Regions from separate parts of the Kitasatospora sp. NPDC002522 genome, predicted to be linked through region 1. Evidence: predicted binding sites of a transcription regulator. Region 1 holds the regulator's gene; the other holds the start of a gene.
The links. Region 1 encodes HspR, which represses chaperone genes until heat shock. Its sites were predicted from a motif close to TTGAGNNNNNNNNNCTCAA; they were not measured.

Region 1 (15,804 bases):
GGCCGCGGGCCCGCCGGAGGGTGTTCCGGCGGGCCCGCAGGGTCACCGGATCACTTGAGCAGCGAGGGCTTCGGACCGACCGTGAGCCGGTCGTGGGCCTCGTCCCGGTCGACCAGGACGGTGTCGCCGTCGTGCACCCGGCCGGACAGGATCTCCTTGGCCAGCTGGTCGCCGATCGCGGACTGCACCAGCCGGCGCAGCGGCCGGGCGCCGTACGCCGGGTCGTAGCCGGTGAGGGCGAGCCAGTCCCGGGCGGCGGGGGTGACCTCCAGGGTGAGCCGGCGCTCGTGCAGGCGGCGGGCGAGCGCGTCGACCTGCAGGTCGACGATCCGGCTGAGCTCCTCGGTGCCCAGCGGGTCGAAGACCACGATGTCGTCCAGCCGGTTGAGGAACTCCGGCTTGAAGGCGGAGCGGACCGTCTCCAGCACCAGCTCCTTCTTGCGCTCCTCCGGCGTGGTCTGGTCGACCAGGTACTGCGAGCCCAGGTTGGAGGTGAGGATCAGGATCGCGTTGCGGAAGTCCACGGTGCGGCCCTGGCCGTCGGTGAGCCGGCCGTCGTCCAGCACCTGGAGCAGCACGTCGAACACCTCGGGGTGGGCCTTCTCCACCTCGTCCAGCAGCACCACGCTGTACGGCCGGCGGCGGACCGCCTCGGTGAGCTGGCCGCCCTCCTCGTAGCCGACGTACCCGGGCGGGGCGCCGACCAGGCGGGAGACCGAGTGCTTCTCGCCGTACTCGCTCATGTCGATCCGGACCATCGCCCGCTCGTCGTCGAACAGGAAGTCCGCGAGCGCCTTGGCGAGTTCGGTCTTGCCGACGCCGGTGGGGCCGAGGAAGAGGAACGAGCCGGTCGGGCGGTCCGGGTCGGCGATGCCGGAGCGGGTGCGGCGCACCGCGTCCGACACGGCCTGCACGGCCTGCCGCTGGCCGATCAGGCGGCGGCCCAACTCGTCCTCCATGCGCAGGAGTTTGGCGCTCTCGCCCTCCAGCAGGCGGCCGGCCGGGATGCCCGTCCAGGAGGCGACCACGTCGGCCACGTCGTCCGGGCCGACCTGCTCCTTGACCATGGTGGCGGTCGGCTGGTCCGCGGCGCGGTCCTGCGCCTCGGCCAACTCCCGCTCGGCGGACGGGATCTCGGCGTACATCAGCTTGGAGGCGCGCTCGAAGTCGCCGTCCCGCTGGGCCCGGTCGAGGGCGCCGCGCAGGTCGTCCAGGCGCTCCTTGAGCTCGCCGACCCGGTTCAGCGACTTCTTCTCCTGCTCCCAGCGGGCGTTGAGGGTGCTCAACTGCTCCTGCTTGTCGGCGAGATCGCGGCGCAGCTTGCCGAGCCGCTCGACCGAGGCCGGGTCGGACTCCTTGTCCAGCGCCAGCTCCTCCATCCGCAGCCGGTCGACCACGCGCTGCAGCTCGTCGATCTCGACGGGCGAGGAGTCGATCTCCATCCGCAGCCGGGAGGCCGCCTCGTCGACCAGGTCGATCGCCTTGTCGGGCAGGAAGCGGGAGGTGATGTACCGGTTGGAGAGCGTCGCGGCGGCGACCAGCGCGGCGTCGGTGATCTCCACCTTGTGGTGCGCCTCGTACCGGCCCTTGAGGCCGCGCAGGATGGCGATGGTGTCCTCGACGCTGGGCTCGCCGACCAGCACCTGCTGGAAGCGGCGCTCCAGCGCCGGGTCCTTCTCGATCCGCTCGCGGTACTCGTCCAGCGTGGTGGCGCCGACCATGCGCAGCTCGCCGCGGGCCAGCATCGGCTTGAGCATGTTGCCCGCGTCCATCGCGGAGTCGCCGCCGGCGCCCGCGCCGACCATGGTGTGCAGCTCGTCGATGAAGGTGATCACCTGGCCGTCGGAGGCCTTGATGTCGTTCAGGACGGCCTTCAGCCGCTCCTCGAACTCGCCGCGGAACTTCGCGCCCGCGACCATCGCCGCCAGGTCCAGCGCGACCAGGCGCTTGCCGCGCAGCGACTCGGGCACGTCGCCCGCGACGATGCGCTGGGCTAGGCCCTCCACCACGGCGGTCTTGCCGACGCCGGGCTCGCCGATCAGCACCGGGTTGTTCTTGGTGCGCCGGGAGAGCACCTGCACCACCCGGCGGATCTCCTGGTCGCGGCCGATCACCGGGTCGAGCTTGCCGTCCCGGGCGGCCTGGGTCAGGTCGGAGCCGTACTTCTCCAGCGCCTTGTAGGTGCCCTCCGGGTCCGGCGAGGTGACCCGGGCGCTGCCCCGGACGTCCTTGAACGCGGCCAGCAGCGCCTTCGGGGTGGCGCCCTGGTCCTTGAGCAGCTCGGCGGTCCGGCCGCCCTCGGCGGCCAGGCCGACCAGCAGGTGCTCGGTGGAGACGTACTGGTCGTCCAGGTCCGCGGCGCGCTTGCCGGCCTCCTCCAGCACCGCCAGGGTGTCCCGGGCGAGCTGCGGGGCGGCGACCGTCGACCCCTGGGCGGCGGGCAGCGCGGCGGCCTGCTGGCGGGCGGCGGCGGTGACCTTCGCGGCGTCCGCCCCGACCGCCTCCAGCAGCGGCCGGGCCAGGCCCTCCGGCTGGTCGAGCAGGGCCAGCAGGATGTGCACCGGCTTGACGTCCGGGTTCCCCGCGGCGCTGGCCTGCCGGATGGCGGAGGACAACGCCTCCTGCGTCTTGCTGGTGAACTTACTGGCGTCCACTGCGGGCATACCCCTCTCGGCTCAGGTCCTTCCAAGTCTGCTGAATACAGCATGCACTAAGTTGAGTCTATTCCGCTCAAGTTTTCATGGACTCGGTGCGAACATCGTGCGAAGGGCTCCGCGGGGCGGTGCCGGGACGCTGCAGGGCCCGGGTCAGGCCCAGCAGCTGGCGGGCCGGTCCGGCCGGGCGCTGGCCGGCCGGCCAGACCGCGCGCAGCGGTCGGTGCAGGTCGAGGTCGGCTGCCAGCGGCACCGCCACCAGGCGGCGGGTGGCCAGCTCCTCGATCACCGCCAGCTCGCTCAGGCAGACCGGACCGGCGCCCGTCATCGCCGCCGCCTTGAGCGCGGTCGAGGACGCCAGCTCCAGGCGCGGCGGCGCCGCCCCGCCGTACGGGGCGAGCGCCTCCTCCAGCACCTCGCGGGTGCCCGAGCCGACCTCGCGCAGCACCAGCGGGGTGGCCGCCAGTTCGGCGCCGGTGACCGGGGCGCGGCGGCGGGCCCAGCGGTGGTCGGGGGAGACCACCACCACCAGGCTGTCCGCGGCGACCACCGCGCCGGCCAGACCCGGCGGGGTGCTGGTGCCCTCGACGAAGCCGAGGTCGGCCTCGCCGGCCAGCACCTGGGAGGCGACGTCCGCCGAGTTGGCGGTGCGCAGGGTGACCGCGGTACCGGGGCTGGCGGCGTTCAGCGCGAGCAGCCAGCCGGGCATCAGGTACTCGGCCACGGTCAGGCTGGCCACCACCCGCAGCCGGGCGTCCCGGCGCTCGCGCAGCGCGTCGATGCCGGCGTCCAGCGCCTGGGCGGCCTCCACCACCTGCCGCGCCCACTCGACCACCAGCCGGCCCGCCTCGGTGGGGCGGGAGCCGCGCGGGGAGCGCTCCAGCAGTGCCACGCCGATCTGCCGTTCCATGCTCTTGATCCGGGCGCTGGCGGCGGGCTGACTGACCCCCAGTTCGGCCGCCGCGCGGCCGACGCTGCCCAGCCGGGCCACCGTGAGCAGCAGCTCCAGGGCGCCGAGGTCCGGGACGTGCGGGGAGAGAGCCATAGGCCCAGGCTATGTCCTCATAGCGGAGCGCTCGCTACCGCCGCCCCCTCGCGCGGGTGACGGTGGAGCCATGGCAACACTCCTCGCGGCCGACAGCCGTCTACGCACCCTCGACCTCGCCCGGCTCGGCCCCAACTGGTACGCCGCGGTGATGGGCACCGCGATCACCGGGAACGCCGCCGCCGCGCTGCCGATCGAGGTGCCGGGCCGGGTCGCGCTGGCCGAGGCGGTGTGGACGCTGTCGCTGCTGCTGCTCGTGTTGCTGCTGGCCTCCCGCGCCGTCCACCTGGTGCGGCACCGCGAGCAGGCCCGGCACACGCTGCTGGAGGACCCGTCCGCCGCGGTGTTCTACGGCTGCCCGCCGATGGCCCTGCTCGCGGTCGGCTACGGGGCGCTCGCGGTCGGCGGCCCGGTGATCGGCGCCGGCCCGGCGCTGGCCCTGGACGCGCTGCTGTGGAGCACCGGGACGCTGTACGCGCTGGCCGTCGCGGTGGTGCTGCCGTACCTGATGATCACCCGGCACCGGCTCTCCGCACTGGAGGCCAACCCGACCTGGCTGCTGCCGGTGGTGGCCCCGATGGTGGCCGCCGCGCTCGGTCCGGCGCTGGTGCCGCACCTGCCGGAGGGGGCGGCCCGGGTGGCGCTGCTGTACGGCTGTCTGGCGATGTTCGGCGCCAGCGCGCTGGCCACCCTGCTGATGCTGCCGGTGGTGCTCGGCGGGCTGCTGCACAGCAAGCTGCCCGCGCTGGTGCTCACCCCGTCGCTGTTCCTGGTGCTCGGCCCGCTCGGCCAGTCCACCACCGCGGTCAACCAGTTCGCCGACGCCGTCCCGCTGGCGCTGCCCGGCGCCGGGGCGCAGGGCGCGGAGTTCGCCCGGCAGGCGGCGGTGGCGTACGGGGTGGCGGTGCTCGGTTTCGCGCTGCTGTGGCTGGTGGTGGCGCTGGCCGCCAACCTGCGGGCGCTGCGGGCCGAGATGCCGTTCGCGATGACCTGGTGGGCGTTCACCTTCCCGGTCGGCACCCTGGTGACCGGCACCGCGGGCCTCGCCCGGCACACCGGTTTCGGCGGATTCACGGCCCTCGCCGGGGCGCTTTACCTGCTGCTCTTCTCGGCCTGGGCGGTGGCGGCCGCGCGGACCTTCGCGGGCTTGCGCGCCGGGCGCCTGCTGTAGGGCACCATAGGGACCCATGCCGTGCGGGAATATGTCGGCGCACGCAAATGCCGCGCGCGGTCGGCGGATGAGGCAAACCCCCTGCGGTGTAACGGGGTTGAGCCCTCCGGATCGGCGGGTTCTGCGAAGGAATTCGGAATTTTCCGCGGCGGCCGTGACGCTCCGGCCTGCTCGGACGCTCGCGCACGCGGCGAGTGGGGCCCTGTGCCGAATGACCGTTCGGGGGAGGGGGGAATAGCTTGATTCCGGGTTTTCGGACACTTGTCCGGGTGATTTGTTGCAGGTTCCCGCAAGTGCAGGAACCTGCAGCCGGAGACCACTTGTTCGGCGTTCGTCACGCTGTGAGGGTGTAGTCACGCCAAGTCGTCCCGGGCCGCCGCAGCCCGAGTCGACGGCTTGCTCTTCGCGTGGGTACGACAGGTGCGTTCGCACCTGCGCAGCCGGGGGGAAGAGCGCCGGTCGGGACGCCATGTGTGGTGATGGCCCCCGTGTCCGGAGTCGGTGAGGCGTTGCTGCTCCGCCTCGCCGAAAGCGTCTGACGATTGGCGTGACACGAGCGGGTCCTCCGGGTCCCGGGCGCTCAGGTGCCCGGCCCGGAGGACGCGCCCGTCCACGGGGCTCCCGCCGTCGAGCCGGCCGGGCCTCCTGGGATCATGATCCGCAAACGGAGGAACACGGCAGGAGTGCTCGACGTGGCTGCGGACCACCCGAAGGGCGAACCGGGCGCCGGGCTGCCCGAGGACGCCGCCACCCGCCTGTACCTCGCCGTGCTCGCCGCCGGCGGCCGCATCCCGCTCACCGACCCGCCGGTGCTCGACCCGGCCACCGGACCGGGCCACCAACAGGCCCTGCTCGACCAGCTGGTGGCGATCGGCCTGGTGCTGCCCAACCACATCGACGGCTACTACGTCGCGATCAGCCCGCGCACCGTCGCCGAGCGGGTCAGCGCCGACATGCGCGCCGAGGCGACCCGGCTGCTGCTGCACGCCGAGCGCCTGCCCGGCGAACTCGACCCGCTCACCCGCGCCTACGACGCCGTCCCGCGCCCCGCCGAGCAGGCCCGGCAGGCCACGTACGTCGACGGCCAGGAGGCGATCCGGCTGCGGATCGCCCAGCTGGTCTCCGAGTGCCGGCTCGAACTGCTCACCGCCCAGCCCGGCCTGCGCCCCGCCGCCGTCCTCGAACTCGCCCTCACCCAGGACCAGTTGCTGCTCCGCCGGGGCGGCACCATGCGCACCCTCTACCAGCCGGTGGCGCTCACCGAGGAGAGCGCCGTCAACCACGCCGCCGCGATGACCGACCGCGGCGCGCAGATCCGGGTCCTCGACGAGCCGTTCCTGCGGGTGATCGTCGTCGACCGCCGGATCGCCGTCATCCCCGCCGCCGACGACCACAGCCGCGCCGCCTTCGTCGAGGACCCCGCCGCGGTCGCCTTCCTGGTCTCCGTCTTCGAACGCGACTGGGCCCGCGCCGACCACGTCCGCTGGCGCGACCTGGACGGCCGCACCCTCACCCGCACCGTCTCCGACCGGGTCGGCCGCCTCCTCGCCGCCGGCCTCACCCAGCGCGGCATCGCCACCCGCCTCGGTCTCTCCGAACGGACCGTCGCCGGCCACATCTCCCGGCTGCGCGACCGCTACGGCGCCCAGACCCTGTTCCAGCTCGGCTGGCTGATGCGCGGAGGCCGACGTGACTGACCCCCTGCCGAGCGAGGCCGAACGGCAGCTGTACCGCGACATCCTGGACCAGGGCGGCCGGGTGATGTTCCGGGAGGCGATGGAGCAGGACCCCGACGGCGTGCTCCGGCTGATCGAGCTCGGGCTGCTGGTCCACCAAGGACTCGACCAGTCGCTGAGCGCCGTCGACCCCCGCTCGGCCGGCGAGCGCATCAAGGTGGAGCTGCGCTCCCGGGCCACCGGGCTGCTGGTCCAGGCCGAACGGACGGCCGGTCAACTCGAGGAGCTCACCCACGCGTACGAGGCCACCGCGAACCGGGCCGACCGGACCAGCGCCGTCCAGCACGTGACCGCCGTCGAGCAGATCCGGCACCGGATCCTGCAGATCGAGTCGGAGATGCGCGAGGAGACGCTGGCCGCCCAGCCCGGCGGCGCCCGCCTGCCCGCCTTCATGGCACAGGCCCTGGAACGCGACCGCCGCTTCCTGGCGGCCGGCATCAGCCTGCGCACCCTCTACCAGCCCGGCGCCCTCGACGACCCGCCGACCGTCGAGTACGCCGCCGCGAGGACCGCCTGCGGCGAGCGGATCCGGGTGCTGGACGAGCCCTACCAGCGCCTGCTGATCTTCGACCGCAAGATCGCGATCATGCCGGCCAGCGCCGACGAGAAGAGCGCCGCCATCGTGGAGGACCCGGCCGTGGTCGGCCTCCTCGTCGAGCGCTTCGAACGCGACTGGCGCCGCGCCCGACCCGTCAACTGGCACGCCCTGGCCGGCCGCACCGTCGGCGTCCCCGCCGAGCTCGCCCGCCTGCTCACCGCCGGCCACACCCAGCGCGCCATCGCCACCCGCCTCGGCCTCTCCGAACGCACCGTGGCCGCGCACATCTCCCGGCTGCGCGAGCTCTACGATGCCGAGACGCAGTTCCAGCTCGGCTGGCTGATGAGGGACGGTGCGCGATGAGCGGGGGCGGCAGAGAGGAAGAGCGACCAGTGGGCGAGCCGAACGGCACCGCGCTGCCGACCGAGGCGGAACGGCGGCTGTACCAGCAGATCCTGGACCAGGGCGGCCGGGTGATGTTCCGTGAGGCGGTGGAGCAGGACTCGGCGGGCGTCCTGCGGCTGCTGGAACTCGGACTGCTGGTGCACCACAGCGCGGACCAGTCGCTGACCGCGGTCAACCCGCGCTCGGTGAGCGAGCGGATCAGCGCCGAACTGCGCGCCGAGGGCACCCGGATGCTGCTGCGCGCCGAGGAGATGCCCGGGCTGCTGGAGGACCTCACCCACGCCTACGACGCCACCCCGCGCCGGGCGGACCGCTCCAGCGTGGTGCGGCACGTCGACCGGATGGAGCTGATCCGGCACCGGATCCTGCAGTTGGAGAGCGAGACCCAGGAGGAGGGGCTGGCGATGCAGCCCGGCGGGGCGCGTCCGCCGGACCTGCTGGCCGAGTCGCTGGAGCGCACCCGCCGCTTCCTGGAGCGCGGCGCCACGCTGCGCAGCATCTACGAGCCGGCCGCCCGGATGGACGAGACGACGGTGCGGTGGGCGGCGAAGGTGACCGCCTGGGGCGGCCGGTTCCGCACGCTCGGCGAGCCGTTCAGCCGGCTGCTGGTCTTCGACCGCCGGGTCGCGGTGGTCCCGGCGTCCGCGGACAACACCAGTGCCGCGTTCATCGAGGACCCGGCGGTGGTCTCGTTCCTGGTGGCCGCGTTCGAACGGGACTGGGAGCGGGCCGAGCGGGTGCAGTGGCGGGCGGTCGAGTCCGGCGGCGACCCGGCGGTCCCGGTCCACGACCAGGTCGGACGCCTGCTCGCCCAGGGCCTGACCCAGCGCGCCATCGCCTCCCGGCTGGGCCTGTCCGAACGCACCGTGGCCGGGCACATCTCCCGGCTGCGCGAGCTCTACGACGCGGAGACCCTCTTCCAGCTGGGCTGGCAGATGCGGGGAGCCGAGGGGCCGCGCGAGGCCTGACGGATCGTCAGCCGGTGGCGATCTCCGGGGACCAGAAGCCGTACGGGCTGGTGGGCTCCTGCCGCGGGCGCGGGAACTGGTCGCCGGGCGCGGTCCAGAAGCCGCCGCGCAGCGAGAGCGCCATGCCGGCCCAGTCCAGCGCGGTCTCCACGGTGTGGTGCAGCGCCTCCTGCGACCAGGTGTCGTCGAAGACCAGCGGCAGCACGGGGGAGACCTGCTCGATGGTGGCGATCAGCGGGTTGTGGGTGATCGCCTCGTCGACCAGCAGCACGATCGGCTTGCGCAGCGCCGAGGCCCAGCCGAGCTCCAGGCTGACGCCCGCCGACAGCGGGGCGCCGACGTACGCGAAGACCAGGTCCGCGCTCTGCATCGCCCGGAAGTCCGAGGGCACCCGCGGCTCCGGCACCCGGCCGGCCACCGTCCAGGCGTCGCTGTGGTGCGCGCTGTAGACCGCGGCGCCGCTGCGCAGCAGCGTGCTCCGCAGGGTGGTCAGCCTGGTCCGGCTGGCCAGCGTCACGACGCTGTCGGCGGGCCCGGTCAGCCGCATCAGCGGCGCGGCCAGGAACACCCGCGCGCGGCGTCCTTCGGCGCTCTGGACCGCGTGATTGCGCAGATGAGGCTCAGTCATGTCGACTCCGGGAGAATCGGTCGGCGGGGGCGGGCCCTGCCAGCGTGGTGTTTTGCGAATGCTGCTGACATTCGGTGCGGTCGGAACTAATTTGCCGAGTTCATGCCACTCGCGTGCGCCCCCGTCGGTCGAACCCTGCTCACGCGAGTGCTGGGCTCACTGATCGTCGCTGCACGTCGGCGGTGCCGTCCACTGTCACCCGATGTCATCTCTCTGCCATGCAGGGAGATGACAGCCCCTGTCGCCTTCCGCGATCCCGCGCAATGCGGGCATTATTAATGCTCGGTCAGATTGTCATACTCGCAGTTGGTTGATGTGATCTACATCGGAGGGAGTGCTCTCGTGCGTCATGCGCGTCGCCTCATTGCCACGGTCGTTCTTCTGGGTGCTGCGCTCTTCGCCGGTGTGGGCACCGCCAACGCCGACAGCGGCTGGGACCCGAAGGCCGCCCAGCAGACGGTCATCCCCGCGGACAGCTACTGGCAGTAGTCGGGATCAGTCGAGGGGTCCGTCCGACAGGTCGTCAGAGTCGGGCCTCTCGACGTCCTCGGCTTCCTGCGCCAGTTTCCAGCCGAGTTGGAACAGGGTGTCGACCCCGTAGTCCTCGCGGAGTTCCGCGATGTGCCGGGCCAGGGTGCGTTCGCTCAGCCCGAGGTTGCGGGCGATCACCCGGTGGCCGATGCCCTGCACCATCGACCGGATGATCTGCCGGCGCAGGCTGGTCAGGACCTGCGGCGGGACCTCCCGGTTCGCGTGGAACGGGATCGCCCGCTCCCAGAGCGCGTCGAAGGTCTGCACGAGGTAGGCGATCACCGCCTGGTCCTTGATGAAGGCGGCCTGGGTCATGTCCTTGCTGCCCGGGATGATCGCGACCTTCCGGTCGATGATGATCAGAATGCTGAACGGCTCGTCCAGGGTGCGGATCTGACTGCCCGCCGCGGTCATCGTCTCGACGTACTCCAGCGTCGGACTCGAGTACCGGGCGCTCGGCTGGTAGATGCTCCGGGCGGTGCCGCCCCGGTGGAGCACCCCGAGGTCGCGGTCGACGACCGCCCGCACCGTCTCGGCCCGCCGCCCGCCGCCGGGCTGCGCGGTCAGCAGTTCCTGCGTGCAGTTGTCGACCAGCATCGCCAGCCGCTGGTTGATCGTGGTGTGGCCCTGGACGTACTCGATCTTCCCGCCGGACTCGCCGGTGCCGGTCAGCTCGCTGAACGCCTCGCCGAGGTCCTGCAGTTCGGCGGAGAGCGTGGCGGAGCGGGTGAGCAGGTGGGCGGCCTCGCGCTGCCAGGCGGTGCTGAGCGAGACCGAGAGCGTCCGCGGGTCGATCGCCACCACGACTGACGGGTCGTCGGATTCGCGGATCAACAAGCCGAATTCGAGCAGCTCGACAATCTGCTCCCGAACAGCCTCGTGCGCGGTGGTGTCCACCCGCCCACCGGAACGCACGATGAACAGGTACACCTCATGTGCTTCTGCGGAGAGCGACCTGCGCCCGGGATCGAGCGATGTGGAGTCCCGGAATGCGCGCATGGACTTCTCCCCTCCGTCTGACTCCGTGGGCGGTGGTGCACGGCTAGCCAGGTTGATCAGTAGGGATCATAGGCAGAACCGCCCGACCGCGGATTCCCATTTGCGCCGGGCATTCGATCGGCCGCCACGCTGAAACTCTCCCAGCACGGCGACGCCGCCGAAACCCCCCGGACGGCCGGAGGTTGTCGACGGCGTCGAACGCGATCAGCGCTTGGGGCGCCAGACCACCAGCGCGCTGGACTGCTGCACCTGCTGGTAGGGGACGAGGTCGCGGCGGTAGGAGGCGTGCACGGCGGCCTCGCGCTGCTGGAGGGTGGCGGCGGCGCCGTCCAGGGCGTCGACCAGCTCGGCGATCCGGGACTGCAGGGCGGCGACCTGGTTCTCCAGCTCGATGATCCGCTTGATGCCGGCCAGGTTGATGCCCTCGTCCTGGGACAGCCGCTGGACCTCGCGCAGCTGCTGGATGTCGCGCGCCGAGTACCGGCGGCCGCGGCCGGCGGTGCGATCGGGGCAGACCAGGCCGAGCCGGTCGTACTGGCGCAGGGTCTGCGGGTGCAGGCCGGAGAGCTCGGCGGCCACCGAGATGACGTAGACGGGGGTGTCCTCGGTCAGCACGTAGGCCGGCGGCCCGGTCGGCCGGGTGCGGCCGGCGCCGGGCAAGCCCTCGCCGAGGCCGGGGGGGCCGATCCGGCCGTCGCCGTGGGGACTGTCGGGGTGGGGACTCATCGGGATCTCACGCTCCCTCCGCCGCCTTGAACAGGGCGGCACGCGGGTCGTCCGAGGTGGTGGCCTCGCGGTACTGCTCCAGTGCGGTCAGCGCGTCGCCGGTGACGTGCTTGGGCACCGCGACCTCCACGGTGACCAGCAGGTCGCCGCGGGTGCCGTCCTTGCGGGTGGCGCCCTTGCCGCGGGCCCGCATGGTCAGGCCGTTGGCGCTGCCCGGGGGCAGCTTGAGCTTCACGGCCGGACCGTTCAGGGTCGGCACCTCGATGGTGCCGCCGAGCGCCGCCTCGGGGAAGCTGACCGGCACGGTGACCGTCAGGTTGTCGCCCTTGCGCCCGAACACCGGGTGCGAGTCGACGTGCACGCTGACGTACAGGTCGCCGTTCTGGCCACCGCGCTCGCCCTGCGCGCCCTTGCCCTTGAGCCGGATCCGCTGGCCGTCCTGGACGCCGGCCGGGATGCGGACCTGCATGGTGCGGGCCGAGGAGGCCCGGCCGCTGCCGTGGCACACGGTGCACGGGTCGTCGACGATCATGCCGCGGCCCTTGCAGTCCCGGCACGGCTCGGAGAGCGCGAAGGCGCCCTGGCCGCGGCTGACGGTGCCCGCGCCGACGCAGGTCGGGCAGACCCGCGGGGTGGTGCCGGTCTTCGCGCCCGTCCCGGCGCAGGCCCGGCAGGCCGCCTGGGAGGTCATCCGCAGCGGCACGGTGGCGCCGTCCACGGCCTCCTCGAAGTTGAGGGTGACCTCGGTCTCCACGTCGGCGCCCCGGCGCGGCTGCGCGGTCTGCCGCCCGCCGCGGTTGAACAGGCCGCCGAACACGTCGCCGAGTCCGCCGCCGCCCCCGCCGCCGCCGTTGAACAGGTCGCCGAAGTCGAAGCCGCCGCCGGCCGCCCCGCCGGGCCGGAACCCGCCGTTGCCGAACAGCGAGCGCGCCTCGTCGTACTCCTTGCGGCGCTTCTCGTCGGAGAGCACGTCGTACGCCTCGGAGATGTCCTTGAACCGCTCCTCGGCCTTGGCGTCGCCCTTGTTGGCGTCCGGGTGGAACTCGCGCGCCAGCTTGCGGTACGTCTTCTTGATCTCGGCGGCGGTGGCGTCCTTGGGCACGCCGAGGACCTTGTAGTAGTCCTTCTCCACGTAGTCCTTAGCGCTCATGGCCTTTTACCGCCACCTCCCGTTGCGATTCCCGCCGCTGTGCTGCGGCGCCGTAGTACGGCGCTGCGGAGCCGCCGCCGTGTGGACGACGTACGACTCCGCAGCGCACGGATGGTACTCAGCTGTCGGACGCGCCGTCAGCCTTGCCGGAGTCCGGCTCGCCGGTGGTCTGGGTGCCCGGCTGGGGCTCCGCGACCGCGACCATCGCCGGGCGGATGATCCGCTCGCCGATCCGGTACCCGGGCTGGAGGATCTGCACGCAGGTGTCCTCGGTGACGTCCGAGGAGTAGCTGTGCATCAGCGCCTCGTGCAGCGTCGGGTCGAAGGGCTCGCCCTCCTTGCCGAACTGCTGCAGGCCCAGCTTGGCGACGACCGTCTCCAGGGACTCGGCGACGGACTTGAAGCCGCCCGTCACCTCGCCGTGCTCGCGGGCCCGGCCGATGTCGTCCAGCACCGGGATCAGCGACTCCAGGATGTTGGAGACGGCGATCTCCCGGACCGTGGCACGGTCCCGCTCGACCCGCTTGCGGTAGTTCTGGTACTCGGCCTGCAAGCGCTGCAGGTCGGCGGTGCGCTCACCGGCCTCGCGCTTGGCGGTGGCCAGCTCGTCCGAGCCGGCGCCCGCGACGGCCTCCTCGGCAGCCTTGAGCACGGCCTCCTCGGCGGCGGAGTCGTCGCCGGGCTGCTCGCCCTGCGGCTTCTCCGTCATGCGGCACCGCCCTTGGGCTTCTCGTCATCGACGATCTCGGCGTCCACCACGTCGTCGTCCTTGGCGCCCGGCTCGCCGGCACCGGCCGCGCCGGCCGCCGCGCCCGCGCCGTCGGCCTGCGCGTAGAGCGCCGCACCGAGCTTCTGGGCGGTGGTGGAGACCTTCTCGGTGGCCGTGCGGATGGCCGCGACGTCCTCGCCCTTCAGGGTCTCCTTGAGCTCGCCGATCGCGGTCTCGACCTCGGTCTTGACGTCCGCCGGGAGCTTGTCGGAGTTGTCCGCGATGAACTTCTCGGTGGAGTAGACCAGCTGCTCGCCCTGGTTGCGGGTCTCCACGGCCTCGCGGCGCTTGTGGTCCTCCTCCGCGTACCGCTCGGCCTCCTCGCGCATCCGGTTGACCTCGTCCTTCGGCAGCGAGGAGCCGCCGGTGACGGTCATCTTCTGCTCCTTGCCGGTGCCGAGGTCCTTCGCGGCCACGTGCATGATGCCGTTGGCGTCGATGTCGAAGGTGACCTCGATCTGCGGCAGGCCGCGGGGCGCCGGCGGCAGGCCGGTCAGCTCGAACATGCCGAGCTTCTTGTTGTACGCCGCGATCTCGCGCTCGCCCTGGTAGACCTGGATCTGCACGGACGGCTGGTTGTCCTCGGCCGTGGTGAAGATCTCCGAGCGCTTGGTCGGGATCGTGGTGTTGCGCTCGATCAGCTTGGTCATGATGCCGCCCTTGGTCTCGATGCCCAGGGACAGCGGGGTGACGTCGAGCAGCAGGACGTCCTTGACCTCGCCCTTCAGGACACCGGCCTGCAGGGACGCGCCGATGGCGACGACCTCGTCCGGGTTGACGCCCTTGTTGGCGTCCTTGCCGCCGGTCAGCTCCTTGACGAGCTCGGCGACGGCCGGCATACGGGTCGAGCCGCCGACCAGGACCACGTGGTCGATCTCGGACAGCTGGATGCCGGCGTCCTTGATGACGTTGTGGAACGGGTGCTTGCAGCGGTCCAGCAGGTCCGCGGTCAGCTGCTGGAACTGGGAGCGGGTGAGCTTCTCGTCCAGGTGCAGCGGGCCCTCGGCGGACGCCGTGATGTAGGGCAGGTTGATCGAGGTCTCGGAGGACGAGGACAGCTCGATCTTGGCCTTCTCGGCGGCCTCGCGGAGGCGCTGGACGGCCATCTTGTCCTTGGACAGGTCGACGCCGTGGCCGGCCTGGAAGACCTTGACCAGGTGGTCGACGACCCGCTGGTCCCAGTCGTCGCCGCCGAGGTGGTTGTCGCCGTTGGTGGCCTTGACCTCGACCACGCCGTCGCCGATCTCCAGCAGCGAGACGTCGAACGTACCGCCACCGAGGTCGAAGACCAGGATGGTCTGGTCGTCCTTGTCCAGGCCGTAGGCCAGGGCGGCGGCGGTCGGCTCGTTGACGATGCGCAGGACGTTCAGGCCCGCGATCTCGCCGGCCTCCTTGGTCGCCTGGCGCTCGGAGTCGTTGAAGTACGCCGGGACGGTGATGACGGCGTCGGTGACCGTCTCGCCCAGGTACGACTCGGCGTCCCGCTTGAGCTTCTGCAGGACGAAGGCGGAGATCTGCTGCGGCGTGAAGTCCTTGCCGTCGATGCCGATCTTCCAGTCGGTGCCCATGTGGCGCTTGACCGACCGGATGGTGCGGTCGACGTTGGTGACCGCCTGACGCTTGGCGACCTCGCCGACCAGGACTTCGCCGTTCTTGGCGAAGGCGACGACGGACGGCGTGGTCCGAGCGCCCTCGGCGTTGGTGATGACCGTGGGCTCACCGCCCTCAAGAACACTGACGACGGAGTTCGTCGTACCGAGGTCGATGCCGACCGCGCGTGCCATCGTGAATACCTCCGGGGAGAAGTTGAGCTGTACGGGCTCAAGGATGCATGACGGATCGGGAAGCGTCAACAGCTTTGAGTCGGTGTCGCTCAACTTTACTGAGCGCTTATGCGGAGGGCTGGGCCGCTAGGGTGAGTCTGGCCTTAGTGACTGCCGCCATACCTTGAACATCTTCTGGACGGGTGTTAACGCGCGGTAATGTCCGGCCCGTCGACCCTGCAAGTTACCGACCAGTACACTCTGCGGGAGACTAGGACCAAAGCCGCTGGAGACGGAGAGCCGATGCAGCTAGCAGCGATCGTCATCTCGCTGGTCACCTTCGTGATCGGCACCGCGCTCGCCGCCCGTGCGGCGTTGTACATCTACAAGGTGGTGCGCACCGGCTCCGCCGACGCCACCCGGTTCGGACAGCCCGCCCAGCGGGTCGCCACGGTGGCCAAGGAGTTCCTCGGCCACACCCGGATGAACCGCTGGGGCATCGTCGGCATCGCCCACTGGTTCGTCGCGGTGGGCTTCTTCTCGCTGGTGCTCACCCTGGTGAACGCCTTCGGGCAGCTCTTCGACGCCGAGTTCGCGCTGCCGGTGATCGGTCACTGGCTGCCGTGGAACATCTTCGTCGAGCTGATCGGCACGCTGACCACGCTGGGCATCCTCACCCTGATCGTGATCCGGCTGCTCAGCCTGCCCTCGCGGGCCGGCC
Region 2 (15,804 bases), on a different contig from region 1:
CCGGCAGCGGCGCGGGCGCGGCCACCGGGGCGGGTGCGGCGGGCGCCGGAGCAGCGGGGGCGGACGCGGCCGGAGCAGCGGCAGCGGGAGCGGCAACGGGGGTCGGCGGGGCGCCGACCGGGGTTGCGGCCTGGGTCACTGAAGTCACCTCGGTACCGGGCTTGTAGTCGGCGAAAAAGTCCCACCAGGCCCGGTCAACCGAGCTCGGGTCCTGGAGGTACTGCTGGTAGATCTCGTCGACGAGCCACTCATTGGGGCCGAAGCCAGTGGAGCTTGCCGAGCTGGGGGTTTCTTGGTGTGGCGACACGGGGCAACCGCCCTCTTCCGCTTCCTTTTGGGATGGTGGACAGCGGGGATTAAGGCTACGCCTCCGACGAGTGATCGCGCAGTCCCCGGCGGTCAGGCGTCGCCCAGATCACATCAAGGGGTCGGAATTTGGCTTGATCTGAGCGTTAGAGATGCCGGAAAGGTGGGAACTGACCCCATTTCCATACCGGTTGATAGTCGCCGAAAATCGGACAAAACCAATGGTCTGGACCACTTGGCAGGTCCTTCGGGCTCGGTCCGACAACGGTTCGGCCCCGGTTTGTACCAGTTCTGCGACAAACTATGCCGGAACCGCGCTCTCACCCGGCAGGGTGACCTCGATCCGGCAGCCCTCGGCCGCCTCCGCCACCCGGATCCGGCCGCCGTGCAGGTCCACCGCCCAGCGGGCGATCGCCAGCCCCAGCCCGGTGCCGCCGTCGCTGCCCGGGCCCAGCGCGGTCGGCGAGCCGCTGCGCCCGAACCGCTCGAACACCCGCTCGCGGTCGGCCGGCGGGATGCCGGGGCCCTCGTCCTCGACCTCCAGCAGCAGGCCGCCGTCGTCGGTCGCGCGGGCCCGCACCGTGACCGTGCCGCCCTCCGGCGAGTGCTTGCAGGCGTTGTCCACCAGGTTGGCCACCACCTGGTGCAGCCGCTCCTCGTCCGCCACCGCGGTCAGCCGGTCCGGCTGCACGTCCAGCGCCAGGCGGACGTCCTCGCGGCGTGCGTACGCGCCGCCGGCCACCGCGCCGTCCACCGTCACCCCGCGCAGCACGCCGTCCAGGAACGGGCGCACCAGGAACGGGCGGGTGTCCAGCGGGACCACGCCGTCGTCCAGCTTCGACAGGTCCAGCAGGTGGGTGACCAGGCGGCCCAACCGCTCGGTCTGCTCCAGGGCGGTGCCCAGGGTCTTCGGGTCCGCCTTCACCACGCCGTCCACCACGTTCTCCAGCACCCCGCGCAGCGCCGCGATCGGCGTGCGCAGCTCGTGCGAGACGTTGGCGATCAGCTCGCGGCGGTGCCGGTCGGCGGCCTCCAGGTCGCCCGCCATCCGGTTGAAGGTGTCGGCCAGCTCGCCGATCTCGTCCCGCGAGGCGACCTCGACCCGGGCGCTGTAGTCGCCCTCGGCCATCGCCCGGGCCGCCGCCGTCATGTCCCGCAGCGGGGCGGTCAGCCCGTGCGCGAGGAACTGCATGAACAGCAGCGAGGCGATCAGCGAGAAGATCATGATGACCCGGATCTGGGTCTCCGACCAGATAGCCACCACCACCATGCCGGTGGCCAGCACCACCGAGACGACCACCAGCAGGGCCAGCTTGCCCTTGATCGACCGCACCGGGTCGAACGGGCGGATGTCGGCCCACACCCGGCGCGCCGCGCGCACCGCGAGCGGGGGCTGCGGGGTGAGCTCGGCTTCCCCGTTGCGTTGCTGTGGAAAGGTCATGGTGTCCCTAGGACTCGTCCCCCGTGAACGACCGGAACGCCGCGCGGGCCCCCCGGAGGCCCGAACCGGCGCCGTCCGGTCAGGACAGCGGTGCCTCCAGCGCGTAGCCCACGCCGTGCACCGTGCGGATCCAGCTCGCACCGATCTTGCGGCGCAGCGCCTTCACGTGGCTGTCCACGGTGCGGGTGCCGGACGCGTCGGTCCAGTCCCACACCTCGGCCAGCAGCTGCTCGCGGGTCAGCACCGCGCGCGGCTGCGCCGCCAGGCAGGCCAGCAGGTCGAACTCGGTCGGCGTCAGGTGGACGTCGCCCGAGCCCAGCCGCACCCGGCGCTGCACGTGGTCGATCTCGAGCTCGCCGAAGCGCAGGCTGCCCAGCGCCGGGGTGCGGGCCGCCTGCTGGGCGCGCTCCACCCGGCGCAGCAGCACGTTCACCCGGGCCGCCAGCTCGCGCATCGAGAACGGCTTGGTCATGTAGTCGTCCGCACCGACGCCCAGACCCACCAGCAGGTCGGTCTCGTCGTCCCGGGCGGTCAGCATCAGCACCGGCACCGGGCGCTGGGCCTGGATCCGACGGCACACCTCGAGGCCGTCGAAGCCCGGCAGCATGATGTCGAGCACCACCAGGTCCGGCTGCCAGGTGTGGAAGCCGTCCACCGCGCCCGGCCCGTCGTGGGCCACCGCCACCTTGAAGCCCTCGGCTCCCAGCCGGGCCGCGATGGACTCGGCGATCGTGGGCTCGTCCTCCACGACGAGCACCCGTCGCTGGGTGCCCACCGGGCCGCTGTTCATGGGCTCTTGCTGGATCTCTGTCACGGTCACGCCACCGCCCCCAGGGCTGCGGGCCGGCTGCCTGTGGGGACAGCGGGCTCCGCTCGTAGTCGTCTTCATCCGTCGTGGGCCGTGCCCCGCCCGCCGATGCTCCTGCTCGCAGGGTACGGACGCCGTCGCCGCCAGGGCGGGCGGACCGGAGGAATTTCCGGTCACGGACCGCCTGCGCGCGCCGCCTCCGTGTTTGGCAGGTTCCCGATCGGACGGGCACGGGCCGATACCTTACCCGCAGCACTACCGAGCTGTAACGGTACGTGTGCGAGCGGCAGGTGCGGCGGGCGAGGTCTTCACAGGACTTCCTCAGACACCTCTCAGTCGGCACCCGTATCGTGGGCACGACAGGCGTTCGGGAGGCACCATGACCAGCGCGGAACTGCGACGACGACTGATTCGACCCGGCCTGCGGGCGATCCCCACCCCCCGTGCGAACCCGTTCGCGCTCGGTTACCTCGCACTGCTGCTGGGCACCACGCTGTTCGCGCGTTTCGGCGACACGGACACCGTCCACCGGCTGCAGTCGCTCTCCTCGACCGACGCGCACAACCTGCTCGCCCACCCGATGCTCTCGCTGGTGGGCTCCGGGCTGTGGGTCGCCGGGCCGGTGTGGATGCCGTACTTCTGGGCCTTCCTGCTGACCGTCGCACCCCTGGAGCGCCGGGTCGGCGCGCTGCGCGCGCTCGGCGTCTTCGCGGCGGGGCACATCGTCGCGACGCTGCTCTCGCAGGGCGTGGTGGTCGCGGTGGTCGCGGACGGGCGGGCCGAGCCCGGGCTGCTGGACGCGATGGACATCGGGGTGAGCTACGGCGTCCTCACCTCGCTGGGCGCGCTGGCCGGGCTGCTGCGACCCGCCGGGCGGGGCATCGCGCTCGGCGCGGGGCTGGCGCTGATCGCGCACCAGGTGGCGTCGGACCCGGACCTGGTGACCTCGGTCGGGCACCCGGCGGCGCTGGCGGTGGGCATCTCGCTGTGGCCGCTGCTGCGAGGGCGGGGGCCGAGGGGGCCGCGACGGGCGCTCCGCGAGCCGGCGTTGGCTCCTGCGGGGTCGCGATCGCTGGCAACTGAGTCTTCGTAGCGCGATCTTTCAGACGCGCGCCTTCCGCCTCGCGCAGTTCCGCCCCCAGCCCCATGAGGGGCTGGGAGGTACCCCCAGCGCCCCTGTGGTGCGCGGGGTTTCTGCGTTCTCTGACGGTGAACACGGGCGGGGGAACAATCCCCGGGCGCCAAACCTTAGTCAGGTCAGCTCAAGTTCACTGACTGGGGAGAGATCATGGCATCGACGTCCACTCCGCTCACCCTGCCCGTGCTGCCGCTCGACGACGAAGTGGTGCTCCCCGGCATGGTGGTTCCGCTGGAGCTTTCGGATCCCGAGGTGCGGGCTGCCGTGGAGGCGGCCCGGGCGGGTAGCAACGGGGGTGGGAAGCCGCAGGTGCTGCTGGTGCCGCGGCTGGACGGGTCGTACGCGGCGGTAGGCACGTTGGCGACGGTCGAGCAGGTGGGCCGGCTCGCGGACGGTGACCCGGCGGCGCTGGTGCGGGCGGTGCGCCGGGTGCGGATCGGCGCGGGGACGACCGGGCCGGGGGCGGCGCTGTGGGTGGAGACCACGCCGTTCCGGGAGTCGGACCCGGGGACGCCGGTGGCCGGGCGGGCCGCCGAGCTGGTCAAGGAGTACAAGGCGCTGTCCACGAAGTGGCTGCGCAAGCGCGGGGCGTGGCAGATCGTCGACCGGGTGGCCGCGATCGACGACGTCGGCGAGCTGGCCGACAACATCGGGTACGCGCCGTTCGCGACCGCCGAGCAGAAGCTGAAGGTGCTGCTGGAGGCGGACCGGCTGGCCCGGTTGGAGTACGCGCTGAGCCTGCTGCGCGACCACCTGGCGGAGGAGGAGGTCAACGACACCATCCGCAAGGACGTCGAGGAGGGCGTGGCGAAGCAGCAGAAGGAGTTCCTGCTGCGGCGCCAGCTGGAGGCGGTGCGCAAGGAGCTGGCCGAGCTGAACGGCGAGTCGGGCACCGAGGAGGACGACTACCGGGCGCGGGTGGAGACGGCCGAGCTGCCGGAGAAGGTGCGCGAGGCGGCGCTCAAGGAGGTCGACAAGCTGGAGCGCTCCAGCGACCAGTCGCCGGAGGGGTCGTGGATCCGCACCTGGCTGGACACCGTGCTGGAGCTGCCGTGGAGCACCCGCTCCGAGGACGCGTACGACATCGCCGGCGCCCGTGCGGTGCTGGACGCCGACCACACCGGCCTGGACGACGTGAAGGACCGGATCGTCGAGTACCTGGCGGTGCGCAAGCGGCGGGCCGACCTCGGGCTCGGGCAGATCGGCGGGCGGCGCGGGGGCGCGGTACTGGCGCTGGTGGGTCCGCCGGGCGTGGGCAAGACCTCGCTGGGCGAGTCGGTGGCGCGGGCGATGGGCCGCTCGTTCGTGCGGGTGTCGCTGGGCGGCGTCCGGGACGAGGCGGAGATCCGCGGCCACCGCAGGACGTACGTGGGCGCGCTGCCGGGCCGGATCGTCCGGGCGATCAAGGAGGCCGGGTCGATGAACCCGGTGGTGCTGCTGGACGAGATCGACAAGGTCGGCTCGGACTTCCGGGGCGACCCGGCGGCGGCGCTGCTGGAGGTGCTGGACCCGGCGCAGAACCACACCTTCCGGGACCACTACCTGGAGGTCGAGCTGGACCTGTCGGACGTGGTCTTCCTGGCCACCGCCAACGTGCTGGAGGCCATCCCGGAGCCGCTGCTGGACCGGATGGACCTGGTGCGGCTGGACGGCTACACCGAGGACGAGAAGGTCGCGATCGCCCGTGACCACCTGCTGCCCCGTCAGCTGGCGAAGGCCGGGCTGAGCGCGGAGCAGGTCGCGGTGGACGAGGCGGCGCTGCGCCGGCTGGCCGCCGAGTACACCCGGGAGGCGGGCGTCCGGAACCTGGAGCGGTCGATCGCGCGCATCCTGCGGAAGGTCGCGGCCCAGACCGAGCTGGGCGGCCGCGAGCTGCCCGCCGCGATCGGGGCGGACGACCTGCGAGCGCTGCTCGGCCGGCCGCACCACGTGCCGGAGGCGGCGCAGGAGCCGTCCGAGCGCCGGACCGCGGTGCCCGGCGTGGCGACCGGGCTGGCGGTCACCGGGGCCGGCGGCGACGTCCTCTACATCGAGGCCTCGCTGGCGGACGCGGAGACCGGCTCGACCGGGCTGACCCTGACCGGCCAGCTGGGCGACGTGATGAAGGAGTCGGCGCACATCGCGCTCTCCTACCTGCGTTCGCGCGGCGCCGAGCTGGAGCTGCCGGTGACCGGGCTGCGCGAGCGGGGCATCCACCTGCACGTGCCGGCCGGGGCGGTGCCCAAGGACGGTCCGAGCGCGGGCATCACCATGACCACGGCGCTGGCCTCGCTGCTGTCCGGCCGCAAGGTGCGCACCGACGTGGCGATGACCGGTGAGGTGTCGCTGACCGGGCGGGTGCTGCCGATCGGCGGGGTGAAGCAGAAGCTGCTGGCCGCCGACCGGGCCGGGATCACCACGGTGATCATCCCGAAGCGCAACGAGCCGGACCTGGACGACGTCCCGGACGAGGTGCTGGAGCGGCTGACGGTCCACCCGGTGGCCGACGTGCGGGAGGTGCTGAAGCTGGCCCTGGAGCCGGCCGAGGTGCTGGTCGCCGCGGCCTGACCGGAAACCACCACGGGCGCGGGCGAGCTCCGCGCCCGTGGTGGTTCGTGCTCGGGACGCGTGGCAGACTGCCCGCATGCCGTCCCTTACGCAGCGGGTGCTCGCCGCCGTGCCGGAGCGCTACCGCCCGTTCCTGGTGAAGCACCGCAAGCTGGTGAAGTTCCTCATGGTCGGGGGGACCTGCTTCCTGCTGACCATGCTGATCAACTTCGGGCTGAAGCTGACGGTCTGCCAGAACAAGCCGGTGGTGGCGCTGACCATCGCCACCGTGGTCACCACGGTGATCTCCTACGTGCTGAACCGGCAGTGGTCCTTCCGGGCGGTCGGCAAGCAGCGCGAGGCGGTGCTGTTCTTCGTGGTCAGCGGGCTGGCGGTGCTGGTGAACGACATCCCGCTGGCGCTGTCGCGGTACGTCCTCGACCTGCGGACGCCGGACGTCAGCCATCTGACCCAGGAGATCGCGGACTTCCTCAGCGGCATGATCATCGGAACGCTGGTGGCGATGGTCTTCCGCTTCTGGGCGATGAGCCGGTTCGTCTTCACCCGGCTGTCCGAGGGGGAGGCCCCCGCCGAGCCGGAGCGGCCCGGGCGGGAGCCGGAACGGGTCTGACGGACGGTCAGCGCCCCCCGGGCAGCGGGCGGCCGAACCGCGGGCCGCCCGCCACGGCGAGGAAGGTCACCGCGACGCCGATCACCGCCCAGGCGGCCAGCACCAGGAACGGCACCGTCAGGTTGGTGGAGTCCAGGTAGGCGATGGAACGGGCGGCCGAGGTGCCGGCGCCGTTCGGGATCCACTGGCCGATCGCCCGCCAGAACGCGGGCAGCAGCGGCGGTGGGAAGACGCCGCCCGCGCTGGGGTTGCCCAGCACCACGAAGACCAGCACCGCCAGGCCGATGCCGACCACGTCGAACAGGCACTCCAGCGCCATGGTGACGGCGCCGACCGCGAAGACCACCAGGGTGCCGAGGCCGGTGAGGGCGGCGATCGAGCCGGGCAGCGCGTCCAGGATCGGGCCGGTGATCAGCGCGCCGCCGAGGCCGGCCGCGACCGAGTAGAGCGCCAGCGTGCCGAGCCGGAGCACCGCGCGGCCGCTGTTGGCGGGCCGGGAGCCGGCGCTGATGCCGAGGATCGAGGCGACCAGGTAGCCGCCGACGCACCAGCCGACCACCAGGTAGAAGGAGGAGAGCCCCTCCGCGTCGCCCGCGGCCAGCGGGATGGTGTCCTCGACGGCGATGGTGCGGCCCTGGGTGGCGGCCAGCTTGCCGACGATCTCCTCGGCCGCGGTGGCGGCGGCCGGTCCGCGGGCGTCGGCGACCAGCAGGGCGTCCTTGGTGCCGGTCGGGTCGACGACCCAGGCCGCGTAGATCTTCTGGTCCTTGATCCGGGACGCGGCGGTGGCCTGGTCGGGCGCGGTGGAGGCGCGTACCGCGTCGTTCGGGACGGCCTCCAGGGCGGCGGTCAGCTTCCCGGCGACCTGCTCGGGGGCGACCACGGCGATCGAGAGCTGGTGCGGCGTCGGGTGGTGCAGGGCGCCGACGTACGAGGTGATGAAGCCGAGCTGGAGCAGCAGGGTGGCGACGACCAGCAGGAACGCGCGCGGGGTAACCGCGTCCCGAAGGTCCGCCGCGAATCCCGTTCCGGGCTCTGCCATGGCGGGGCCTCTCCCTCCAGGAGTGGATCAATACGGGCGAAACGGATACTTCATAACATGAACTAGTTCCGGGGAGGGGGAGGCGCGAGCTGCGCGATACTGAGCGCCATGAACGAGGCCCCCGGTGTGCAGACCCCCGTCGAGCAGGCGTTCCTGGACGTCGAGCGCGAGGTGTTGACGCTGTTCCGGCGCAGTCGGGCGCGGGCGGCGGAGGTCTCCCGGCTGGTCCACCCGGAGCTGGAGGCGGGGGCGTACGCGCTGCTCGGGTTCATCCACGACGCCGGGCGGGCCCGGGTGACCGACGTCGGGCTGCACTTCGGGGTGGGCAAGGCGACGGTGAGCCGGCAGATCAAGGCGATCGAGGAGCTCGGGCTGCTGCGCCGGGAGACCGACCCGCTGGACCGGCGGGCCTCGCTGGTCTCGCTGACCGCCGAGGGGGAGGAGCGGTTCGTCCGTGCGCGGGCGGAGCGGATGGCCCGGTTCCGCTCGCGCCTGGAGGTCTGGGATCCGGCCGAGTTGCGCCGCTTCGCCGAACTGCTGGAGCGGTTCAACGAGCTGACCGAGGGGGTCTGACGGGCGGCGCGGGGGATTCCTTTACCTGAATTTGAAGAAAGTTGTCTTAGTCAACTATCGACGTATAGTTGCTTCAGGCAACGAAATTTCAGGCGAAGGAACCCCATGCCGCCGACTCCCCAGGCCCAGATGTCCCACCGACAAGTCCTCGAAGCCCTCTCGGGCCTGCTGCTCGGCCTGTTCGTGGCCGTTCTCTCCTCGACCGTCGTCTCCAACGCACTGCCGCGGATCCTCACCGACCTGCACGGCGGCGAGTCCGCGTACACCTGGGTGGTGACCGCGGCGCTGCTGTCGATCACCGCCGCGACCCCGCTCTGGGGCAAGCTCTCCGACCTGGTCAGCAAGAAGCTGCTGGTGCAGATCGCCATGGTGATCTACGTGATCTCCTCGGCGCTGGCCGGCCTCTCGCAGTCCATCGGCATGCTGATCTTCTGCCGGGTGCTGCAGGGCATCGGCGCCGGCGGCGTGATCGCGCTCGGCCAGATCTGCCTGGCCGCGATGGTCCCGCCGCGCGAACGCGGCCGGTACAGCGGCTACTTCGGCGCGGTCTTCGCGCTCGCCACCATCGGCGGCCCGCTGATCGGCGGCGTCATCGTGGACACCGACTGGCTCGGCTGGCGCTGGTGCTTCTACGTCGGCGTGCCGTTCGCGCTGGTCGCCGTCCTGGTGCTGCAGCGCACCCTGAAGCTGCCCGAGCAGCCGGTCCGCAAGCCGAAGATCGACTACCTCGGCGCGGTGCTGATCACCGCCGCGGTCAGCCTGGTGATGATCTGGATCTCGCTGGCCGGCAAGAACTACGCCTGGGTCTCCTGGCAGACGGCCGCCATGGTCGGCGGCGGACTGCTGCTCGCCCTGGTCTTCGTGCTGGTGGAGAAGCGCGCCGCCGAGCCGCTGATCCCGCTCGACCTGTTCCGCCACCGCACCGTCGCGCTGGCCGCGCTGGCCAGCGCCTTCGTCGGCGTCGGGATGTACGGCACCACCACCTTCCTCGGCCAGTACTTCCAGCTCGCCAAGGAGAAGACCCCCACCCAGGCCGGCCTGCTCACCCTGCCGATGATCCTCGGCCTGGCGCTCTCCTCCACCATCGGCGGCCGCCTGATCACCAAGTACGGCCGCTGGAAGGGCTTCCTGGTCGGCGGCACGCTGATGCTCGCGGTCGGACTCGCGCTGCTCGGCACCGCCCGCGACGACAGCTCCTACGCGCTGCTCGCGCTCTACATGGCGGTGGCCGGCGTCGGCCTCGGCCTGACCAGCCAGAACCTGGTGCTCGCGGTGCAGAACACCGTCCCGCGGCACGAGCTCGGCGCGGCCAGCTCGGTGGTCACCTTCTTCCGCACCATGGGCGGCGCGATGGGCGTCTCCGCGCTCGGCGCGCTGCTCGGCAACAAGGTCGCCTCCTACCTGGCGGAGAACTTCGCCAAGGCCGGTCTGCCGGCCGCCGGGGCCGGCGGCGACGGCATCCCCGACCTGCACAAGCTGCCCGCGCGGATCGTCCCGCTGGTCACCGACGCCTTCGGCCACGGCGTGGGCACGGTCTTCCTGGTCGCCGCCCCGTTCGCGGTGGTCGGCTTCCTGCTGGTGCTGTTCATCCGCGAGGTGCCGCTGCGCACCGCCGCCGACGAGCGGGCCGCGACCGCGGACGCCCCCAAGGCCGCGGAGCTGGTCGCCGACTGAGCGCGCGACGCACGCGAGAGGGCCCCGCCGGTAATCCGGCGGGGCCCTTCGTCGTGCGGTGCGCGGATGCCTACTTGGAGGCGATCAGCGAGATGCCGTAGCCCACCACCGCCGCGCAGGCGGCGAAGCAGACGCCGGCGGCGACCAGGGCGGGGACGCCCTTGCCGGTGGCCCCGGAGGCCACCGCGGCCTCGCGGCGGGACAGGGCGAGGTTGCCCAGGGCGAAGACGACGACCACCCCGAGGGTGACGGCCAGGCTCACGCCCGCGGTCTCGGCCAGTGCGGCCCACTTGATCTGCATGGCTGACGTCCTCTCAGGCCGCGATGGTGGTGGTGGGGGCGGCCGGGGCGGCGGTGACCGGGACCTCGACCTGGGTGGTCTCGTTGACGTTGTCGGCGTGCACCGGCTGGCGGCGGGAGAGCAGCCACATCGAACCGGCGCCCAGCACCAGCGCCAGGCCGACCAGCGCCACGCCCCAGTCGCCCTGGTCGGCGACGAAGGCGGCGGCGCCGGAGACCGCGGCGGCGGCCGGCAGGGTCAGGCCCCAGGTGTAGACCATGCGGCGGACCATGCCCCAGCGCAGCTTGCCGGACGGGCCGCCGAGGCCGGCGCCCATGATGCCGCCGGAGCAGACCTGGGTGGTGGACAGGCCGTAGCCCATGTGCGAGGAGGTCAGGATCACGGTGGCCGCGGCGGTCTCCGAGGAGAAGCCCTGCGGCGGCCGGATGTCCGCCAGGCCGGAGCCCATCGAGCGGATGATCCGCCAGCCGCCCATGTAGGTGCCGAGCGCGATGGCCAGACCGGCGCTGACGATCACCCAGGTCGGCGGCTGGGCGCCCTTGTGCAGCGCACCGGCCGACACCAGGGTCAGCGTGATGATGCCCATGGTCTTCTGCGCGTCGTTGGTGCCGTGCGCCAGCGAGATCAGCGAGGAGGAGAACATCTGGCCGCGCTTGAAGCCCTTCTCGGTGGACTTCTTCGGCGCGCCGCGGGTGATCAGGTAGGCCAGCTTGGTGGCGCCCCAGGAGGCCAGGCCCGCCACGATCGGCGAGGCGACCGCGGGGATCAGGATCTTGGAGACCACGGTGGAGAAGTTGACGCCGTGCAGGCCGACGCCGACCACGGTGGCGCCGATCAGGCCGCCGTACAGGGCGTGCGAGGAGGACGACGGCAGGCCCTTGAGCCAGGTCAGCAGGTTCCACAGGATCGCGCCGACCAGGGCGGCGAAGATGATCGAGGGCTGCAGTCCGGACTTCTCGTTGACGATGCCGCCCGAGATGGTGGTGGCGACCTTCACCGAGAGGAAGGCGCCCGCGAAGTTCAGCACCGCCGCGATCGCGACGGCCACCTTGGGCTTGAGGGCGCCGGTGGCGATGGAGGTGGCCATCGCGTTGGCGGTGTCGTGGAAGCCGTTGGTGAAGTCGAAGGCGAGCGCCGTGATGATCACAACGGCCACCAGGAACGTGATGTGTTCCATACCCAAACAATCGTCGTAGTGGTCGGACTGACGTTGCTGTCCTCGGCGACCGTAGGAAGCCTCGGTGAACGGGAGGTTAACTACGAACGGAGTCGGGGTTCCGTTGGTGACGTCCGACTGGCCGGGCCGTTGGGTTTCCATGGAGGTCGGGGCTCCGGGTGAGAGTGTTCTCACACGCCGGGCCGGATGAGAATTCACCGAGTCGCCCCGATACCCCCTGACGGGAAGACGGCCCCACGTGGCAGGATTCGGCGCAGATCGCCGACGGACAATCAGGGGAGGGCCGGTCGATGGGGGCTGGGCAGTGCACGGAGTCTTCTGGCCTACGGCCGTGGGTGCGTGCCGCCCTGCGCTGCGGAGCGGTGCTGGCCGCCGCCGCGCTGAGCCTGCCGTTCGCCTCGGCCGCGTACGCCGCGCCCGAGCCGGGCGCCCCGATCACGGCGCCGACCGTCGCCCCCGGGGCCGACCCGCTGGCCGACGCCAAGAACACCCTCGGCCCGCTGCTGGACAAGCTGCACGACCTGTACCAGCAGGCCGAGGCCGCCACCGAGCAGTACAACACCACCGCCGCCCGGCTCACCGAGCAGCAGGCCACGCTCGCCGAGCTGAACGACCGGGTGGTCCGCCAGCAGGCCGCGGTGGAGACCGGCTCCGACCTGGCCGCCCAGCTCGCCGCCGCCCAGTACCGCAACAGCCAGGTCTCCGGCTACGCCGAACTGCTGCTCGCCAAGGACCCGTACGAGGCGGTGCTGATCGCCGAGCTGCTGGACTCGGCCGGGCGGTCGCAGAAGGCCTTCCTCGACCGGCTGAAGGCCGACCGGGACACCCTGAACGCGCTGCAGCTCGCCGCCCGGCAGGCGCTGGCGGAGTCGCAGACGCTCGCCGCGCAGCAACAGGCCGCGAAGAACGACGTCGCGACCAAGCTGAACCAGGTCGAGCAGCTGGTCGGCTCGCTCACCGGCGCGCAGCGCAGCGAGCTGGAGGTGCTGGAGAAGCAGCGCGCCGACCAGGCGCAGCTGGCCTTCCTGGCCTCCGGGGCGCTCGGCAAGGGCGAGCGCACGCCGTCCGCGCAGGGCCGCAAGGCGGTGGCCTTCGCGCTGGCCCAGCTCGGCAAGGACTACGTGTGGGGCGGTGACGGGCCGGACGTGTTCGACTGCTCCGGGCTGACCTCGCAGGCCTGGCTGGCGGCCGGCCGGGGCATCCCGCGCACCAGCCAGGAGCAGTGGGCGCAGCTGCAGCACGTCCCGCTGAACCAGATCCGCCCCGGCGACCTGATCGTCTACTTCGGCGGCGCCACCCACATCGCGATGTACATCGGCGGCGGCCTGATGGTGCAGGCGCCGCACACCGGCGACGTGGTGAAGGTCTCGCAGATCGGTGCGATGCCGATCCTCGGCGCGGTCCGTCCCGACCCGGACGACGTGGCGGACGACGCGGGCGGCGGCTGGAAGGTGCCGGACGTGCCGATCGGCTCGGTCCGGATCGCGCCCGCCAAGCCGTCCACCCTGCCGCCCCCGCCGCCGGCCACCGGCACCCCGACCGGCGGTGCCACCCCGACCGACCCGGCCACGCCGGGCGGCTCCGCCGGCCCCACCCCGCAGCCGAGCGCCTCGGACTCGCCGGGCGCCACCTCGGCGCCGTCGCCGAGCGACGGCGGCAGCGCGTCGGCCACGCCGGGCACCACCGCCTCGGCCACGGCGTCGGACTCGGCGTCGGCCAGCTTCTCGGCGTCGTCGTCGGCCTCGATGGCGCGCACGGGTTCGGCCTCGGCCACCGCCGCGGCCTCCGCGAGCGGCTCGGCCTCCGGCTCGGCCTCGACCGGCACGGGCTCCGGCTCGCCGTCCGCCGGCTAGTCCGGGTCCGCGGCGGGTCCGGGGTGAATGCCGGTCCCGCCGCGGAGTTGACGGTGCGTCAGGCCTGCTGGGGCTCCAGGCGGACCACCACGGCCTTGGAGGTCGGGGTGTTGCTGATGTCGGCGGTGGAGTCCAGCGGCACCAGCACGTTGGTCTCCGGGTAGTAGGCGGCCGCGCCGCCGCGGGCCACCGGGTAGTGGACCACCCGGAAGTGCTCGGCGCGGCGCTCCACGCCGTCCGACCACTCGCCCACCAGGTCGACGAACTGACCGTCGGAGACGCCGAGTTCGGCGGCGTCGGCGGGGTTGACCAGGACCACCCGGCGGCCGCCGGTGATGCCCCGGTAGCGGTCGTCGAGGCCGTACACGGTGGTGTTGTACTGGTCGTGCGAGCGCAGCGTCTGCAGCAGCAGCCGGCCCGCCGGGACCTCGGGTGCGGTGAGCGGGTTGACGGTGAAGTTGGCCTTGCCGGTCGCGGTGGGGAAGGTCCGGGTGTCGCGCGGGGCGTGCGGCAGGGTGAAGCCGCCGGGGCGGCGGACCTTGGCGTTGAAGTCGTCGAAGCCCGGCACCACGCGGGCGATCCGGTCCCGGACGGTGTCGTAGTCGCGGGCGAAGTCCTCCCACGGGACGGTGTCCTGCGGGCCGAGCGCGGCGCGGGCCAGGCGGGCGACGATCGCCACCTCGGAGAGCAGGCCGGGCGCGGGCGGGCGCAGGCCGCCGCGCGAGGAGTGCACCATGCCCATCGAGTCCTCGACGCTGACGAACTGGGCGCCGGCGTCGGTCCAGTCCCGGTCGGTGCGGCCCAGGGTGGGCAGGATCAGCGCGCGGGCGCCGGTGACCACGTGCGAGCGGTTCAGCTTGGTGGAGACGTGCACGGTGAGCCGGCAGCGGCGCATCGCGGCCTCGGTGGCGTCGGTGTCCGGGCTCGCCGCGACGAAGTTGCCGCCCATCGCGAAGAACACCTTGACCCGGCCGTCGCGCATCGCCCGGATGGTGTCCACGGTGTCGTAGCCGTGCGCGCGCGGCGGCTCGAAGGCGAACTCCCTGCCGAGCGCGTCCAGGAACGCGGGGGCGGGCCGCTCGAAGATGCCCATGGTGCGGTCGCCCTGGACGTTGCTGTGCCCGCGCACCGGGCAGACGCCGGCCCCGGGGCGGCCGACGTTGCCGCGCAGCAGCAGGAAGTTGACGACCTCCCGGATGGTCGGCACGGCGTGCTTGTGCTGGGTGAGGCCCATCGCCCAGCAGACGATGATCTTCTTCGAACCGAGCACCAGCCGGTGCAGCTCCTCGACCTGCTCCCACGGCAGGCCGGTGGCGTCCGTGGTGGCGGCCCGGTCCAGCTCGGCCGCCTCGGCGGCGAACTCCGGGTAGCCGGCGCAGTGTTCGGCGATGAAGGCCTCGTCGACGGCGCCGGGGGTGGTGAGCAGCAGGTGGTTGAGGGCGCGGAACAGCGCCAGGTCGCCGCCGAGCCGGATCTGCAGGAACAGGTCGGTGAGCTTGGTGCCGCCGCCGACCAGGCCGCGCGCGTTCTGCGGGTTCTTGAACCGCTCCAGGCCCGCCTCGGGCAGCGGGTTGACGCTGACGATCTTCGCCCCGGCCCGCTTGGCCCGCTCCAGCGCGGAGAGCATCCGCGGGTGGTTGGTGCCGGGGTTCTGGCCCGCGACGATGATCAGGTCGGCCTGGTAGAGGTCCTTCAGGTGGACGCTGCCCTTGCCGACCCCGAGGGTCTCGGTGAGCGCCGAACCGGACGACTCGTGGCACATGTTGGAGCAGTCCGGCAGGTTGTTGGTGCCGAGCCGGCGGGCGAACAGCTGGTACGCGAAGGCCGCCTCGTTGGAGGTGCGGCCGGAGGTGTAGAACGCCGCCTCGTTCGGCGAGCCGAGCGCGGTCAACTCCTCGGCGATCAGCCGGAAGGCGTCGTCCCAGCCGATCGGCGCGTAGTGGCTCGCGCCCTCCGCCAGCAGCATCGGCTCGGTCAACCGGCCCTGCTGGCCGAGCCAGTAGCCGGAGCGCTCGGCCAGCTCGGCGACCGGGTGGGCGGCGAAGAACTCGGCGGTGATCCGCCGCTCGGTGGCCTCCTCGGCGACCGCCTTCGCGCCGTTCTCGCAGAACTCCGCCAGGTGCGGCTTGTCCGGCTCCGGCCAGGCGCACCCGGGGCAGTCGAACCCGCCCTGCTGGTTGACCTTCCGCAGCGTCGCCAGCACCCGGCGCGGGGACATCTGCTCGCCCGCCATCCGCAGCGTGTGCCCGATCGCCGGCAACCCCGCCGCCGCGTGCGCGGGCGGGCCCACCCGGGGCTCGTCCTGGACGGGATCGCGGTGCGGGGGCTGCTTGG

Region 2: the regulator HspR is predicted to act here: its motif matches at 3,803-3,821, upstream of lon (endopeptidase La).

Annotation. Positions count from the first base shown of each region.
Region 1 is NZ_JBSFXE010000043.1:41,814-57,617, forward strand. It holds gene clpB (ATP-dependent chaperone ClpB) at 51-2,654, opposite strand; gene ACWD4U_RS28810 (LysR family transcriptional regulator) at 2,731-3,699, opposite strand; gene ACWD4U_RS28815 (TDT family transporter) at 3,770-4,870, shown strand; gene ACWD4U_RS28820 (LuxR C-terminal-related transcriptional regulator) at 5,563-6,567, shown strand; gene ACWD4U_RS28825 (LuxR C-terminal-related transcriptional regulator) at 6,560-7,507, shown strand; gene ACWD4U_RS28830 (LuxR C-terminal-related transcriptional regulator) at 7,537-8,517, shown strand; gene ACWD4U_RS28835 (hypothetical protein) at 8,525-9,145, opposite strand; gene ACWD4U_RS28840 (hypothetical protein) at 9,452-9,634, shown strand; gene ACWD4U_RS28845 (helix-turn-helix transcriptional regulator) at 9,641-10,606, opposite strand; gene ACWD4U_RS28850 (heat shock protein transcriptional repressor HspR) at 10,880-11,401, opposite strand; gene dnaJ (molecular chaperone DnaJ) at 11,409-12,551, opposite strand; gene grpE (nucleotide exchange factor GrpE) at 12,670-13,260, opposite strand; gene dnaK (molecular chaperone DnaK) at 13,257-15,104, opposite strand; gene ACWD4U_RS28870 ((Fe-S)-binding protein) at 15,387-15,804, shown strand, end outside.
Region 2 is NZ_JBSFXE010000004.1:152,815-168,618, forward strand. It holds gene ACWD4U_RS04845 (multifunctional oxoglutarate decarboxylase/oxoglutarate dehydrogenase thiamine pyrophosphate-binding subunit/dihydrolipoyllysine-residue succinyltransferase subunit) at 1-307, opposite strand, end outside; gene ACWD4U_RS04850 (HAMP domain-containing sensor histidine kinase) at 608-1,747, opposite strand; gene ACWD4U_RS04855 (response regulator transcription factor) at 1,827-2,537, opposite strand; gene ACWD4U_RS04860 (rhomboid-like protein) at 2,935-3,648, shown strand; gene lon (endopeptidase La) at 3,844-6,240, shown strand; gene ACWD4U_RS04870 (GtrA family protein) at 6,317-6,850, shown strand; gene ACWD4U_RS04875 (ABC-2 transporter permease) at 6,858-7,892, opposite strand; gene ACWD4U_RS04880 (MarR family winged helix-turn-helix transcriptional regulator) at 8,001-8,465, shown strand; gene ACWD4U_RS04885 (MDR family MFS transporter) at 8,571-10,139, shown strand; gene ACWD4U_RS04890 (hypothetical protein) at 10,210-10,440, opposite strand; gene ACWD4U_RS04895 (inorganic phosphate transporter) at 10,454-11,617, opposite strand; gene ACWD4U_RS04900 (C40 family peptidase) at 11,953-13,470, shown strand; gene ACWD4U_RS04905 (FdhF/YdeP family oxidoreductase) at 13,529-15,804, opposite strand, start outside.